Regions from separate parts of the Paenibacillus sp. FSL H8-0034 genome, predicted to be linked through region 1. Evidence: riboswitches for the same ligand, from Rfam matches in the RefSeq annotation. Region 1 holds a riboswitch; each other region holds the start of a gene.

Region 1 (3,376 bases):
GTTGTGGGGCCTGATCCTGTATACTGCAGTTCGCTCGATTGTCGTTCCGCTGCTGCACCGCTACCCCAGCCCTGAGCTGTCCCGTGAGGCGGTTCAATTATTTTGGCTGGAGGGGCAATTCCAAATTACAAAAACCGATCTGATCGTGCCATATCTATGGTGGGCACTCGTACTGCTGCTGATTCGCATGGTCCTGAGCCCGCTCCTGAGCGCTGGCATTTACTATTCGCTGGAGCATACGGAATTAAACGCTGGATATCGCTTTGTACGCGGAATCCGCAAGCTCGGTTTGCCCTTTCTTGGCTTGTATCTGCTGCAAATCGTGCTGACAGTCGCCCCCTTGTACCTATTGGGAACGAAAGTCATCGAGGGCTATCACTCCCATGCCTCCTTGACGGCTATCGGCTGGCATCTGCTGCCATGGCTTGGCATCTATATGGCTTATCTGATCCTGATACAAACCTTATTTATGTATATGCAGTTTGGGCTTGCCAGCGGCAAATCGGTTCTCATTTCTTGTCGGCTGCTCGTCCGCAATGTGCTTACCATCCTGCTGCTGGCTATCGTCACGGTGACAATCACCTTCGCCCTATCCGCTCTTGTGATGACCTCAGCTCTCGTATGGGCGGGCTTTGCCGCTCTCGTGCTGGTTCAGGCTTATCGGCTGCTTCATATGTTTTGCAAGATGTGGACGATCACCTCACAGCACGCCTTGTGGAACGCCAATCACGAATAAATCAGCCTTCTTGAGTTAGAAACTTTCCGTATTGTATCAAACGAACCTAAATAAGCCTCGCTGCCGCGTTTATAGAACGTGGCCGAGGTTTTTTCTTTGTAAATAAATAGTATGACTATAGTCCTGATTTCGTCAAAAAGACGCTTTTTTATTAATCAAATTCGACATAAATTTTACAAAATAAATAAAAAATATCGAATTTTATTGTTGGAATGCGTTTTCAATTTCAGCGCTGTATAGAGTCAAACCCATTCAAACCCTTGCTGTATAAGGTTTATAATGGATTTGAAGAAAGTTTCATGTTTCGACCATTAAATGTGTACATTTTGTGACTAAAGGAGGAATTTTAAGGTAAACGCCGAATTCGTATTAAGTGTAACAAAAAAACTATGCATTTGCCGAATTTCCGACATATTGGAAAACGGGGGATCCAATCTGGGTGAATTGATCTCGTTTCAGAGTGATCATAGGGAACCTTCAACCGAACCCTCAGCTAACCTCGTAGGCACCGGAAGGGGAAAATTTTTTGAAGAAGTTTTTTGGTATTGCATTAGGTCTAGCACTGTTTTGCAGTGTGCAAGTAGGCAGTGTTTTTGCCGAAACCCCTTTGAGCCAAGCTGTTAACGATGGCGTGGGTGCTCCTTACAAGTACGCTGGTACGACGAAGAACGGATTTGATTGCTCTGGTTACACAGCTTTCGTTTTTGCCAAATTGGATATCAAACTGCCGCACCAATCCAAAGGGCAAGCAGAAGTTGGTACAACAGTTGAAAAAGACGATCTGCGTCCTGGGGATCTTGTGTTTTTCAAGACAGACGGTGTAGGAATTTCTCATGTTGGCGTGTATGTTGGGGGCGGTAAGTTTTACCACTCAGCTACCAATATAGGCGTTACTGTCAACAAGCTTAATGAAAATTACTACTCCAAGTATTATGTTACCGCTAAACGTATTTTGTCTGACGAGCAGTACGAAGCTTTTATGTCAGATAATCAATAGAATGAAGTGAAAGAAACCTACTTTCTTACACCATACTTCTACAGTTGAGCGAACCATTTTGTATGGAGCCCTCAGTGCTTGCTTCCGTTACGCACCTCTTGCGTCGGACAAGGCTGCAGGGCTCTCTTCATTATATTACCCTCTATTACCCTACAAAATATCGGTTGAATCGCCTATCAAAAACAACTGTTCAATTATTCTGAATATTCCATTTATTATAACCATTACTTGCAGCGTGTCATTTCCAACATGCACCAAACGAGCTTCACTGCTGTTGTACAAAGCTGTAAACGAGGTGCCTATTCATGATTATTTTTTTACATCGCAAGGATCTGCGGGTGGACGATATGCTCGCCTTCAACTATATTCACGCTATGCACAAGCAAAGCCTGCATGTGCTCATTCTGGACCCCTTCCTGCTGGGGCATGAACGATATCTGGAGCACAGCGGCGTCAACTTTCTCCAGCATGCGGCACGGCTCAGACAGCTGTATCTGGACGCTGCCCAGCAGCTGCATATTGTGTATGGCGAGCCGTCTGCGGTACTGAGTACACTGCTGGCTGCACACCCCGTGGAGGAACTCGTATTTCACGAGGATAGCACCCCTTATGCCAAGCAAAGAGATCGGCTGCTTCGCGCGACTGCAGAGGCCGCAGGGGTGAACGTTACCTCCTTCGACGAGCAGGCGCTTCTGGACCTGCGAGACTTTCACCGATGGAGCGGACGCAGCGAGCCGTACAAGGTGTTTACGCCCTTTTACCGGAAGTGGAGCGATTATCGGCTCCGCTTCTATCGCCCGGCCGCAGGCGTGCATGTGAGCCAGCTTGCCACGGCCCCGCTGGCTCCTGATGCAGCCGCCGCGTATGCACTGCCGCCGCAGCTGGAGGCAGTGCTGGCCACAGGCTCCGCGGACGCCGCGGACGGGTGCGGGTCGGCGCCTGGGGCGCCCGACCCGCACAGCGTGCTGCGCAGCTTCCTCGCGGAGCGGCTAAGCGGCTACGCCGATGGGCGCGATCGCTTCGCGCGCGAGGCGACGAGCCGCTTGAGCCGGCACCTTAGCGTTGGCGCCATATCCGTGCGCACCGTCTACGAAGCGCTGCTGGAATCAGAGCAGCGCGAGGTCTGGTTGCGGCAGCTCGCCTGGCGCGACTTCTACATCTATCAGTCACGGCTTGATGGCGATTATTTTCATTACGAGAAAAAATATGATCTGTCACCGTTGGACAATCGCTATTTCCAGGCCTGGAGCGAAGCGCGTACCGGTATCCCGATTATCGATGCGGCCATGACAGAGCTCAATACAACAGGCTGGATGCCAAATCGACTGCGTATGGTAACCGCGATGTTTCTGACCAAAAACCTGCTCTGTCCGTTCACCTACGGAGAGCAATATTTTCGCTACAAGCTGAGCGATTATGACAATGTGCTGAACCGTGGAGGCTGGCTGTGGTGTGCTTCGCTTGGGTTTGATGCTGCACCATATTTTCGGATCATGAATCCCTCTACTCAATCCGCTGCACATGATCCTGGCGCAGATTACATTCGGCGCTGGCTGCCGGAGCTTGCAGGTTTATCCGACAAACAGATCCATCTGCCGCAGGCACATGCTCTTGTCGAGCTGACAGCCTCACGAGCCCGCGCT
Region 2 (3,376 bases), 1.2 Mb from region 1:
TGTGCAGTGAAGTCATTATTGTGACCAACACGCCGAAGCATTTCCTGCGACTGGTTGATACCTCCGTGAGAATCATTACGGATTATATACCGGGAAAAGGGCCTCTAAGCGGAATGCACGCCGGTCTTACGTTATCCCGTAACCAAAGCGCCTGGGTAGTTGGCTGCGATATGCCATTTTTATCACCTGCTGCGGCTGAGCTAATGCTGCGCAAGAAAAAGAGTGGTCTGGACGCAATCATCCCCTGGTTACAAGGTGTTATGCATCCTCTGCATGCTATTTATGACAGAGATTGTGCGGGGCACATTTGGACATTATTGAAACACCAGGATACAGAATTATCCTCTCTGAGGAAGGGTTTATTATGGCAGGAAGCAGTTGAGTCCGAGTTCCAGTCAGCTGGCATCGATTGCAGCTTTGTCACCACAATCAAGACAAGGGATGATTACTTTCTTGCGCAACAGCATCTGGAGATGACTAAGGTGCGGTCCGGATAAATATACATGATAGTAAAAGTGAAAAGCGAATTTTCATGACCATGCTTACAATGCTGGTTTTCGCTAAAGTAAGACCAAAGATTATGCTTACGATGCTGGTTTCACTAAAGTGAAACCCGGAGGAGGAATCAACAATGAACATGTATCAAAAGCCGCGAGTAGAGATGACTAAGGCACCGATGACAGCTATTTCAGAAGGGCTGGAGCGCTTGAAGCAAGAGCATGGGGAGCTCAAGCAGGTTTTAATGGAAATGGAAAAACAGGCGAAGCAGGTTGAGTCCGCACCTGAGCGTTTTGGAGCGCTGCAGTCGCTGCTGAATTTAAGACTATGGGCACTCGCATTTCGGGAAGAGCTTGAACGGCATTCCAATTGGGAGGAGCTTGAGCTGTTTCCTTTCCTAACCTCTTATATAGAGCGTAAAATGTCTCCCTCCATACTGCCCTCCTTCTGGTCGTTAGAGAAAGATCATGAGCTGGCCGATGAGCATATGCAAGCCTTCCTGAGGTCAGTTCATTTGCTAAAGGCAAATCCGGAGGCTATGGGCTACAATCAGGCCGCTGCCTATCTGATTCAAGCTTGTCACATTTTGCAGGAGCATTTGGCTAAGGAAGAGCAGCTTGTTTTTCCTTTGACCCAACAGGTTCTGGACGATATCAATGGAGCGGCAGCCAACCTTTAATTGCTATTGAATTGGTAAAAATATGTCGAAAAATAAAATGAATATGTAATTAATTGTTAAATAATTCGAAATAGTTGTTTAAAGAATTTGAATTTTGGGTAAAGGTTGTGCTACTCTGTTAAAAAAAGGCCGAATCCAGTTCATCACAAGAGCTGGTACGGGGGATTCTTTATATGGGGTGAATGTTCGTCTGTCTCGAACTAGGGAAAACCTCTTCCCGAATCCGTCAACTAACCTCGAAGGCCGCAGGAGGAACAACTTGATATTATTACGGAAGCAGTTTATTTGGTTTATCGCTTTTTTTATGTTTGGTCTGTTGGCTGTTATGCATGCAGGAACTGCTCAGGCAGCGTCGTCTGATGAGGTCAGGATACAAATTAATGATTACCTGGTGACCTTTCCAGACGCCAAGCCCTACATCGATGGCAGCAATAATTTGCAGGTGCCTCTAAGAGTGCTGATTGAACAGTTGGGGTACCAGATGGAATGGAGCAAGAAGGAACAGGCGATACAGGTTACGCTAAGCAGCAAGCAGCAGAAGGTCGAATTGCAAACGGGTGACAGTCGAGTGCTTGTGAATGGAAAAACCGTTACCTTGGAATCAACTCCGCTGTTGTCTCAGCAAACGGTGTATGTACCTCTCCGATTCGTATCGGAAACGTTTGGCTATCAAATTCAGTGGGATGCGGTCAACAAGCTTGCGATCATAGATGCGGATGGTCAGTATCATGCTCCGGTTTGGTACGCACCTAAGCCCAAGGCTTCGATCCTGCAATCCGCATATAACTATTTGGGTGTTCCTTATGTGTGGGGTGGCAGCTCGCCGAATGGATTTGATTGCTCAGGATATGTAGGCTATATTTTTCAGTTAAGCGGAGTTCAATTGCCCAGAACATCGGCAGAAATGTACAGTTCGGCAGGTACTCGGGTTATGGATATTCAAGAAGGTGACCTGGTGTTTTTTGCTGAAGGGCGAAGAACCTCTCATGTAGGTATTTATATTGGCAATGATCAATTCATCTCGGCTACTTCCTATGGTGGTGTCACGGTTGCCAGCTTGAACAGCGGTTATTGGGGTTCCAGATACATAGGGGCAAAACGGTTGTAGCAGAGGCAGCAATCATATCGAATTATTCAGACCTGCCGAAGGGCGGGTCTTTTGTGTTAATATCAGAATATATAGCTTTCAACGGAGCTGATCAGAATTCAAATAAAGCATCCTCTACGACATGAATGCAGACTTATCGGAATAAGCATAGATTCAGTTGGTTGTTAGTCTGAATGTAAAAGAGGCGAGTACGTTGTTCAATAAACTGCAAGGGAACGCCCGCGGATGCTTGATTTATGAGCCCATGTTCATAGTCCCTTATAGCCTATATCTCACCTATGCTTCCATCTACATGCTGGAGCTTGGAATTACGGAGACCGAAATTGGGCTGGTGACTTCACTTGGGCTGGTGCTGCAAATATTTACTTCATTAATCAGCGGCTATTTAACGGATCGCATGGGACGCAAGCGAGCACTGTTGATCTATGATTTGGTTAGCTGGAGTGTGGCTACGCTGCTGTGGATGACAGCCCAGAACGTCTGGTTTTTTGTGATAGCGGCTGCGTTCAACAGCTTTCAAAAGGTGCCCAATACCGCGTGGTACTGTTTGCTCGTTGAAGGGACACACCCTAAGGACCGTGCTTATATTTTCTCGACGCTGCAATTTATTAGTGTGGCAAGTGGATTGCTCGCACCGCTGGGAGGACTTCTGGTAGAGCGTTACACATTAGTTTCTGCCGAGCGAATGATGTATGGATTAGCCTTTGTCAGTATGACAGCGATGTTCTTTTGCCGCCATTTTGCGACCTATGAGACCGAAATCGGGATCAGGAAAATGAAGGAGCACGCCTCTTTTCAATGGAAAGCGCTTTTACTGGAGTACATAATTGTATTGAGGACGATTGTCGCGAACAAGGCGCTGCTGCTCGTATTTGGTATTTATGTGCTGTATCAATTTCAGCTGACGATGCGCAATACGTATTTATCGATTTACCTGGTGCAATCGCTGCAATTCGATGCGGTTTGGATTGCCTGGCTGCCTGCTGTGACGTCCGTAGCGACTTTACTGCTGCTGTTCTTCTATATACCAAGATTAAATCGGGATCGCATGAATACGTATATGTTGGTCGGCCTGTTCATTTGCACGGCAG
Region 3 (3,376 bases), 5.1 Mb from region 1:
CGGTCGCTGCCGAGGTGAACATCATCATCATAATGACAGCCATCTGCGAAAAATAAGACAAGCCCGACTCCCCGCTGTAATGCTGCAGATTCGTGTTGGTCATAAAGCTGATGACCGTATTGAAGGTCAACGTTTCTTCCATGTTGTCAATCCCGTTCGGATTGAGCGGCAAATACTTTTGCATTCTCAAAATCATATAGCTTATGGCCACGAGCACGATATTCGTCACAATAAAACTGAGCGCGTAGGTTTTCCAGGTCATACCCTTTCGTTCCTTTAAACCGATCATTGCAAAAATCGGTTTTTCGATAAACCCAAACCACTTGTCAGTCCGATTCGCTTCATTAGAAAATACGTTATAGAGATAGGTACCTACTGGTTTTACCAACAGCACCAAAATGACAATCACGACGGCAATTTGCAAAATGCCCATTTGTTTGTTTCCTCCTCAGAGTTTTCGTAAGAAAACTTTCTTCGTAAGCATGTGCTGAGTTTTGCTTTAGCAAAACTGACTTCGTAAAGATTGGTGAAAAAGTCCGCTGCACGGTCAGATCATTCTTCCGAACGCTTCGCTTCTCCAGAACGATTCCGCCCATTCCGATTCCGCTAATAATTCACCGGACTACTCGTTTATTAAAATTTCTCGGGATTAACCAAGGCATAGGCCAGATAAATAAAAATAAATATTGTAAAAATAATGACAACGATCATAAACGCTCGCCTCCTGATTCTTCAGTAATACGCCCGCACCACAACAAAAATCCACTGAACAGCGCGTAAGCAATGGCTAGCATCAGTACCATATATAGATCCAACATGGTTACCCCTCCTAAGAGCTTCCGAAAAGAAGCTGGCACTTATTTCACACGTGTTTGAATTAAAAAGGAAACATCCTCGCTCGTCGTATGAATCACATAGGCAGCCCCGAGTCCTTTGTAGACCAGACGCGGATTACTCGTATGGGTGATGACATAAATAGGCTTGGAGGTCCATCTGCGGCACATTTGAATATAACGGCAGCACAGATTTAGGCTTCGCTCAAAAATAAACACTTTCCCTATGGTAAAGTCTGGAAGAGTCCAATTGATTTGTTCTGTGGTATCTACCATTACAATATTTTTCACACCAATATTGACCAGTCTTTGCTTTTCTCCCTGGTTGTTGGCAATAGCTGCAAAACGCAAGCCCTGCTTTAGCAATTGAAGGATGAAGCCTTCTCCTGTTTTATTGGGTGCCGAAACCAAAATGACTTCCTGTTGTTCCATTTCAATCTTCCTCCTATGAATGTCAAAAAGGAGACAACAAAAAGAAGCCTGCGAAAAGAGCGGAACTCTTCTCGTGGCTTCTGAAAACACAGTTATACAAACCGTGTCTTACGCACGACAATTGTTGCCTCTCCCTATACGCTTACGAGGTTAGCTGTCGGATTCGGGCTAGAGAGTAGCCCTACCCCAAGGCATCGAAGATGCCAAGAAGGATTCACCCCATGAAGCTCGTGTACCTGACTACGAATTAACGAATCAGGGATTACGCGCTTCTTTGGTTCCCCCGTTCCTTTTAAATTCAAGGACTCAGCGATAAAGTGCATGATTCATTTTCAATTACAGACAATCCCTACAAATCTACATTTCCTATATACCTCATGGTCGTTGAACACGATCACAAGCTTCATCATCCTCTCTCATAAAAACGACGCTCTCGCCCCTATGAACCGGTTCATAGGGCTGAAAAAGTTCAGCCGTTACTTGGAAAACTTTGTTGGAATCATGAGATGTATCATACGCCAGCCGCTTAACACTGTAAATAAATACCGCACGGCATACAAAGCTATAATTGACTTGCATGGTATCCAAATCCTTCTCATGCTCTCGATATCTGCATCCATCTCTCGATATCTCCGTTTTACGAAGGAAAATTCAAATACCCAGCATGAGCTAGCATAGATATAGATAATAAAGGGAAATCAGGTTTGATTCCGCTTTCATCGACCTTTTAAGCAAAAAAGGCGTAATTATGATGCGGATTGGAGTTTTACATTATTTAACGGCCAGCGTATGATACATTTCATTAACTTCACAACTCCATATCATCCATTATCAATGCTTAATTCCCATAAGATATGTGTTCAAAAAAGCGACTTTTTGAACGACCACTTCAGGGAAACGGGGGACCCAGTATAAGCTATCTAGGATAGATAGCTTATAGGGGTGAATCCTCTTGGCATCTTCGATGCCCGGGGGTAGGGCACTCTCAAGCCCGAATCCGGTAGCTAACCTCGTAAGCGAATTGAGAGAGAAGCACACTCGTATCTCCCTGACCTTATTTATTCATGCAAAGGAAGCCCGAGAGTAGAGTTTCTCTGCTCTCGGGCTTCCTTTGGTTTGTCCAAATTCAAAAAATGTAGAGGAGTGCATGCATCATGCTAAAGCTCGCCGACCCATTGACCGTACCCATTGAATTTTCCTTGTACCCTACAAAATCGGCTCCATGGAAATTTATCAATTTGATTGTCTTCTATTGAAAGGCCGAATCCCGCAAATCACTTCCGATGGCTCCTGCGGATTATTGAAAATATCCAGCCGCGGATGGAATAGTTGGGCAGAATGGAATCTCCCCTGCTGCAGCAATAAATTAAAGATCACGGTCTGCTTAATTCAGTCAGTAGACGTTTGGCATCTCCATTTTCCGTTTTGAATATTTCGTATACTTTTAAAGTCAGCGGCGTGTCAAATTGTTCAGAATTGCCGGTAAAAGCAATATTGTTCTCGCCTGTAACCAGACGTTCCTGCCCAATCAACGATTTCACAGAGGTGCCCACGAGCCGTCCCAATGAATCATGCAGTTCAAATTGAAGCTGCGGGAAGCTTTCATCTACCTGGGTCTCTTTGATGCGTTCAATATCGAAGAAAAACTTGCCTTTGTACGTATATTGAAGAGTCGCAGAATTGAACAAATAGGAAATATCCCAACGGTCAATCGCTACATCAAATGGGTATATACTGAATTTGTCTTCCTTGTCCGATGGCTGTAAATTTACACTGTAGGCAGCAATCGTTGATTTGTACGGCGCTTGTGCCGTTGTATCCTGAAGCTTTAAGGCAAGTCCTGTGCCTGTCTCAGTAGCTGGTACCACATACGTGTAATTGATGGTCGTTCCTGTGTTGGGCAGGACAGAAGTTGCCGCCAGAACTTGACGTCTGCCACTGTATTGGTAACCTCCACTGCCGATCAGTTCCGTTTGAAACATGGGGATAGCGAGCGGTCGCGCACTTTGGTTATACAAACGGAATTTAGCCGTTACTTGCTTGCTGCCTTCATCCAGGTTGTCATTCATATGAAGCTCAACCAATGACACCTGCAAATCCGGATGGATAAG
Region 4 (3,376 bases), 1.2 Mb from region 1:
ACCCTTGGAAACGAGAAGTGTAAGCTGTAGCTTTGCCTGCCCGATCAGATCAGTCCTGCTCTCATAAACAAGCACACGCCCCGTTAAGGAGGGGGAATTATTTTTCTTGTCCCGTTGGGGATGGGAATCCAGCAAGGTGAAATTGGTTGGCGAGTAGCCCTGTTCCTTGATCGTCTGCTCGGCCAACAGCTGAGGGTCCACTCCTGGCGCAGATACCGTATCTGCTCTGGACGATGGCGACTCATACGTCTTCCAGCCGAGCACCTTCTGATTCGAGTAATTGATATCGATGTAATAAGTTTTAGAGCTGGCAAGGTCATTAATTTCAACCTCGTAGTAGTCCAGCGGAAGCTGGGAATATCGCTCCGTATAAGAATGGAATAAGTGCTCCTTTTGCAAGTACCCGCTTCGTTCGGAATGAGTTTGGTATAACGTGCTCGTTGTATGATCGTCTGATAATGCGAAATGCTGCCTGGCAAAAATGACTGCTGTGTCAGCGGCCGCCTGCTGGGTAATCGTCGGTAGTCCATCCGCCTCTTCATTGGATGAAGGAGGTCCAGACAAATACGAGGATATGAGAATGACGGTAAAATAAAGGATAATACCAACAACTGCCAGCAACTGCAGCGGTCTATCCAATGAACGATTGATCATAGTAGTCTCCTTGGAATGAAGAAATGGGAAGGCTTGATTATTGTATTCCATAAACTTAGCATACATGTCTGATCAAATCCAATGCATTACCAAGCATAACGGGGATAAACGTTGAAAACCAAAGCGAATCCTCAGTTTGATGCCTGCCAGCTATAATAAGAATCGGAATATCCCTGCTTTTCGAGTTATTACGACTTTGTACTTATGGAAGAATAGCCTTATAATTCATATCAATTGAATACAGAAGCCGAATTTCTTTCCGAAAACGGGGGAACCATTTGTAGTAGTAAGGGGTGAATTCGATTCCATTCATGAGAGTGGAATTGATAGGGTACCTGTAAACCCGAATCCGTCAGCTAACCTCGTAGGCTTTATGGCAGGAACCTGTTTAGTTGACATTGGGTTTCCGATGTCTTTTTTTTGTTCTTTTTCAAATATTTGTGAGGTGAGAAATGAAAGTAACGTTGAAAAAAATCCAATTAACACCTCCGCAAATTTTGGTATTGGGTTTTGCCGCGATTATTTTGATTGGAGCACTGGTGCTTACGCTTCCAGTCTCATCGGCGACGGGGGACCGATTATCTTTTATTAATGCCTTGTTTACAGCGACATCTGCCACTTGTGTGACTGGGCTTGTTGTTGTGGATACAGGTACGTACTTCTCCGTGTTTGGTCAAATCGTTATTGTCACGTTGATTCAGATTGGCGGACTCGGCTTTATGACGATGGCGACCTTATTTGCCTTTGCATTGAAGAAACGAATTTCTTTGAAGGAACGCCTCATTCTTCAGGAAGCGATGAACCAAGGGAGTATGGAAGGCATTGTGCGCCTGATTCGTAAAGTAATTCGCTACTCGCTTACGATAGAGCTGATAGCTGCGATCATTTTTTCCATCCGCTGGTCCATAGATCTTGGTCCAGCCAAAGGTATTTATTTCGGAATCTGGCATGCGGTTTCATTTTTTAATAATGCAGGGTTCGATTTGTTCGGCTCGGTGAGCGGCCCATTCAGCAGTCTGACCTCGTATGCGGCCGACCCGGTTATCAACATCGTTTCAATGGGACTTATTGTGTTGGGCGGTATTGGTTTTATCGTCATGTCGGATCTGCTCGAATATAGAAAAATAAAACGGTTGTCGCTGCACTCCAAGGTAGTGTTAAGTACAACGGGCGTGTTGATCCTCACAGGAGCTGTGGTGATGTATGCTTTTGAATTCAGCAACGCCAAAACATTAGGATCACTGGACTGGTCAGGGAAAATATGGGCCTCGTTCTTTCAATCGGTAACGCCGCGGACAGCAGGGGCCAATACGGTCGATATCGGAGCTATGCGCCAGGCTTCCCAATTTTTTATGATTATTCTGATGTTTATAGGTGCTTCTCCAGGCTCGACAGGCGGAGGGATCAAGACCACGACCTTCATGACGCTGATCGGTGCTATTGTGGCGATGATTCGCGGCAAGGAGGACATTGTATTGTTCCATTACCGCTTGGGTAAGGATCGTATTCTAAAGGCGATTACGTTAACGATGATTGCACTATTTCTTGTGATTTTCGTGGCCATGATATTATCCACCACAGAGAGTCATCCATTTCTGATGATACTCTTTGAAGTTACCTCGGCTTTTGGCACGGTAGGGCTGACGATGGGATTAACGACGGATTTGACGATGGTTGGTAAAATATTGATTTCACTGACGATGTTTGCTGGCCGTTTGGGGCCAATAACCTTGGCCTATGCACTCGGACCCAAAACTGAAAAAGAATTATACAGATACCCTGAGGGGAAAATTACAATCGGATAGGGGAAAAGCAGGATGAAGCGCACGCAGTATGCAGTAATTGGATTGGGGAGATTCGGGTCAAGCTTGGCCAGAGAGCTGACCAAGTTAGGTCATGAGGTTCTTGGCATTGATCAGGACGAAGAAGCGGTTGATGAAATGAGCGAGGTGTTAACCCATGTCGTCGTCGCTGACTCCACAGATGAGGAGGTGCTGCGCTCACTGGGTATACGTAACTTTGATTGTGTGATCGTGGCGATTGGAAGCGATATTCAATCGAGTATATTAACGGCTATTTTGCTTAAGGATATAGGGGTGCCGTTAGTTGTTACCAAAGCGTTATCCGAGCTGCACGGCAAGGTGCTGAACAAAATCGGCGTTGATCGTGTCATATTCCCGGAGCGCGATATGGGAATACGTGTAGCGCATCAACTAGTATCTCCGAATCTATTGGATTTTATCGAGCTGTCCAGGGATTATACGATAGCTGAGCTGTCAGTACCGAAACGAATGTCGGGGCGAACGCTGAAGGATCTGAATTTACGAGTTAAGTATGGCTGTAGTGTTGTTGCTATTAATAAGAAGGAAGGCGTTATTATCGCGCCTACGGCTAATGATTTATTGGAAGAACGGGATATCATGGTGATCATAGGCACGAATTCGCAGATCGAATCGTTTGAGAATGAAGTGAAATAATCGTTTATAGAAACATGTTGATTGCTGGAGTCAGATTCGGAGTGTGTTGAGTTGAATAACGAGGTCAGTGAGCTGGTTTACCATGTGTTGTTCTTATTAATATTTATATTGGGTATGGGTATGCTGTCTGGTAAGTTAGCCGCCTGGTTGAAGCTTCCGGATGTCGCTTTATTTTTGATTGCCGGAATGGTTGTGGGTCAGGGCCTGCATCTGGTAACGGAGACCAGCAGCTCGTTTACGAATCA

The links. A riboswitch is a leader RNA that binds a small molecule or an ion and turns the genes downstream of it on or off. The one in region 1 is predicted to bind cyclic di-AMP.
Region 2: another riboswitch for cyclic di-AMP. It lies ahead of NST47_RS08165 (C40 family peptidase); the one in region 1 lies ahead of NST47_RS02870 (C40 family peptidase).
Region 3: another riboswitch for cyclic di-AMP. It lies ahead of NST47_RS26120 (hypothetical protein); the one in region 1 lies ahead of NST47_RS02870 (C40 family peptidase).
Region 4: another riboswitch for cyclic di-AMP. It lies ahead of NST47_RS08640 (TrkH family potassium uptake protein); the one in region 1 lies ahead of NST47_RS02870 (C40 family peptidase).

The regions. Positions count from the first base shown of each region.
Region 1 covers NZ_JBBOBS010000001.1:636,665-640,040, reverse strand. The annotation lists gene NST47_RS02875 (hypothetical protein) at 1-736, shown strand, start outside; cyclic di-AMP (ydaO/yuaA leader) riboswitch at 1,123-1,259, shown strand; gene NST47_RS02870 (C40 family peptidase) at 1,263-1,733, shown strand; gene NST47_RS02865 (cryptochrome/photolyase family protein) at 2,039-3,376, shown strand, end outside.
Region 2 covers NZ_JBBOBS010000001.1:1,790,424-1,793,799, forward strand. The annotation lists gene mobA (molybdenum cofactor guanylyltransferase) at 1-497, shown strand, start outside; gene NST47_RS08160 (hemerythrin domain-containing protein) at 632-1,177, shown strand; cyclic di-AMP (ydaO/yuaA leader) riboswitch at 1,295-1,437, shown strand; gene NST47_RS08165 (C40 family peptidase) at 1,437-2,285, shown strand; gene NST47_RS08170 (MFS transporter) at 2,479-3,376, shown strand, end outside.
Region 3 covers NZ_JBBOBS010000001.1:5,776,517-5,779,892, forward strand. The annotation lists gene kdpA (potassium-transporting ATPase subunit KdpA) at 1-433, opposite strand, end outside; gene NST47_RS37220 (potassium-transporting ATPase subunit F) at 634-711, opposite strand; gene NST47_RS26120 (hypothetical protein) at 858-1,265, opposite strand; cyclic di-AMP (ydaO/yuaA leader) riboswitch at 1,389-1,587, opposite strand; cyclic di-AMP (ydaO/yuaA leader) riboswitch at 2,137-2,300, shown strand; gene NST47_RS26125 (hypothetical protein) at 2,639-3,376, opposite strand, start outside.
Region 4 covers NZ_JBBOBS010000001.1:1,884,194-1,887,569, forward strand. The annotation lists gene NST47_RS08635 (CPBP family intramembrane glutamic endopeptidase) at 1-654, opposite strand, end outside; cyclic di-AMP (ydaO/yuaA leader) riboswitch at 890-1,040, shown strand; gene NST47_RS08640 (TrkH family potassium uptake protein) at 1,107-2,459, shown strand; gene NST47_RS08645 (potassium channel family protein) at 2,472-3,131, shown strand; gene NST47_RS08650 (cation:proton antiporter) at 3,246-3,376, shown strand, end outside.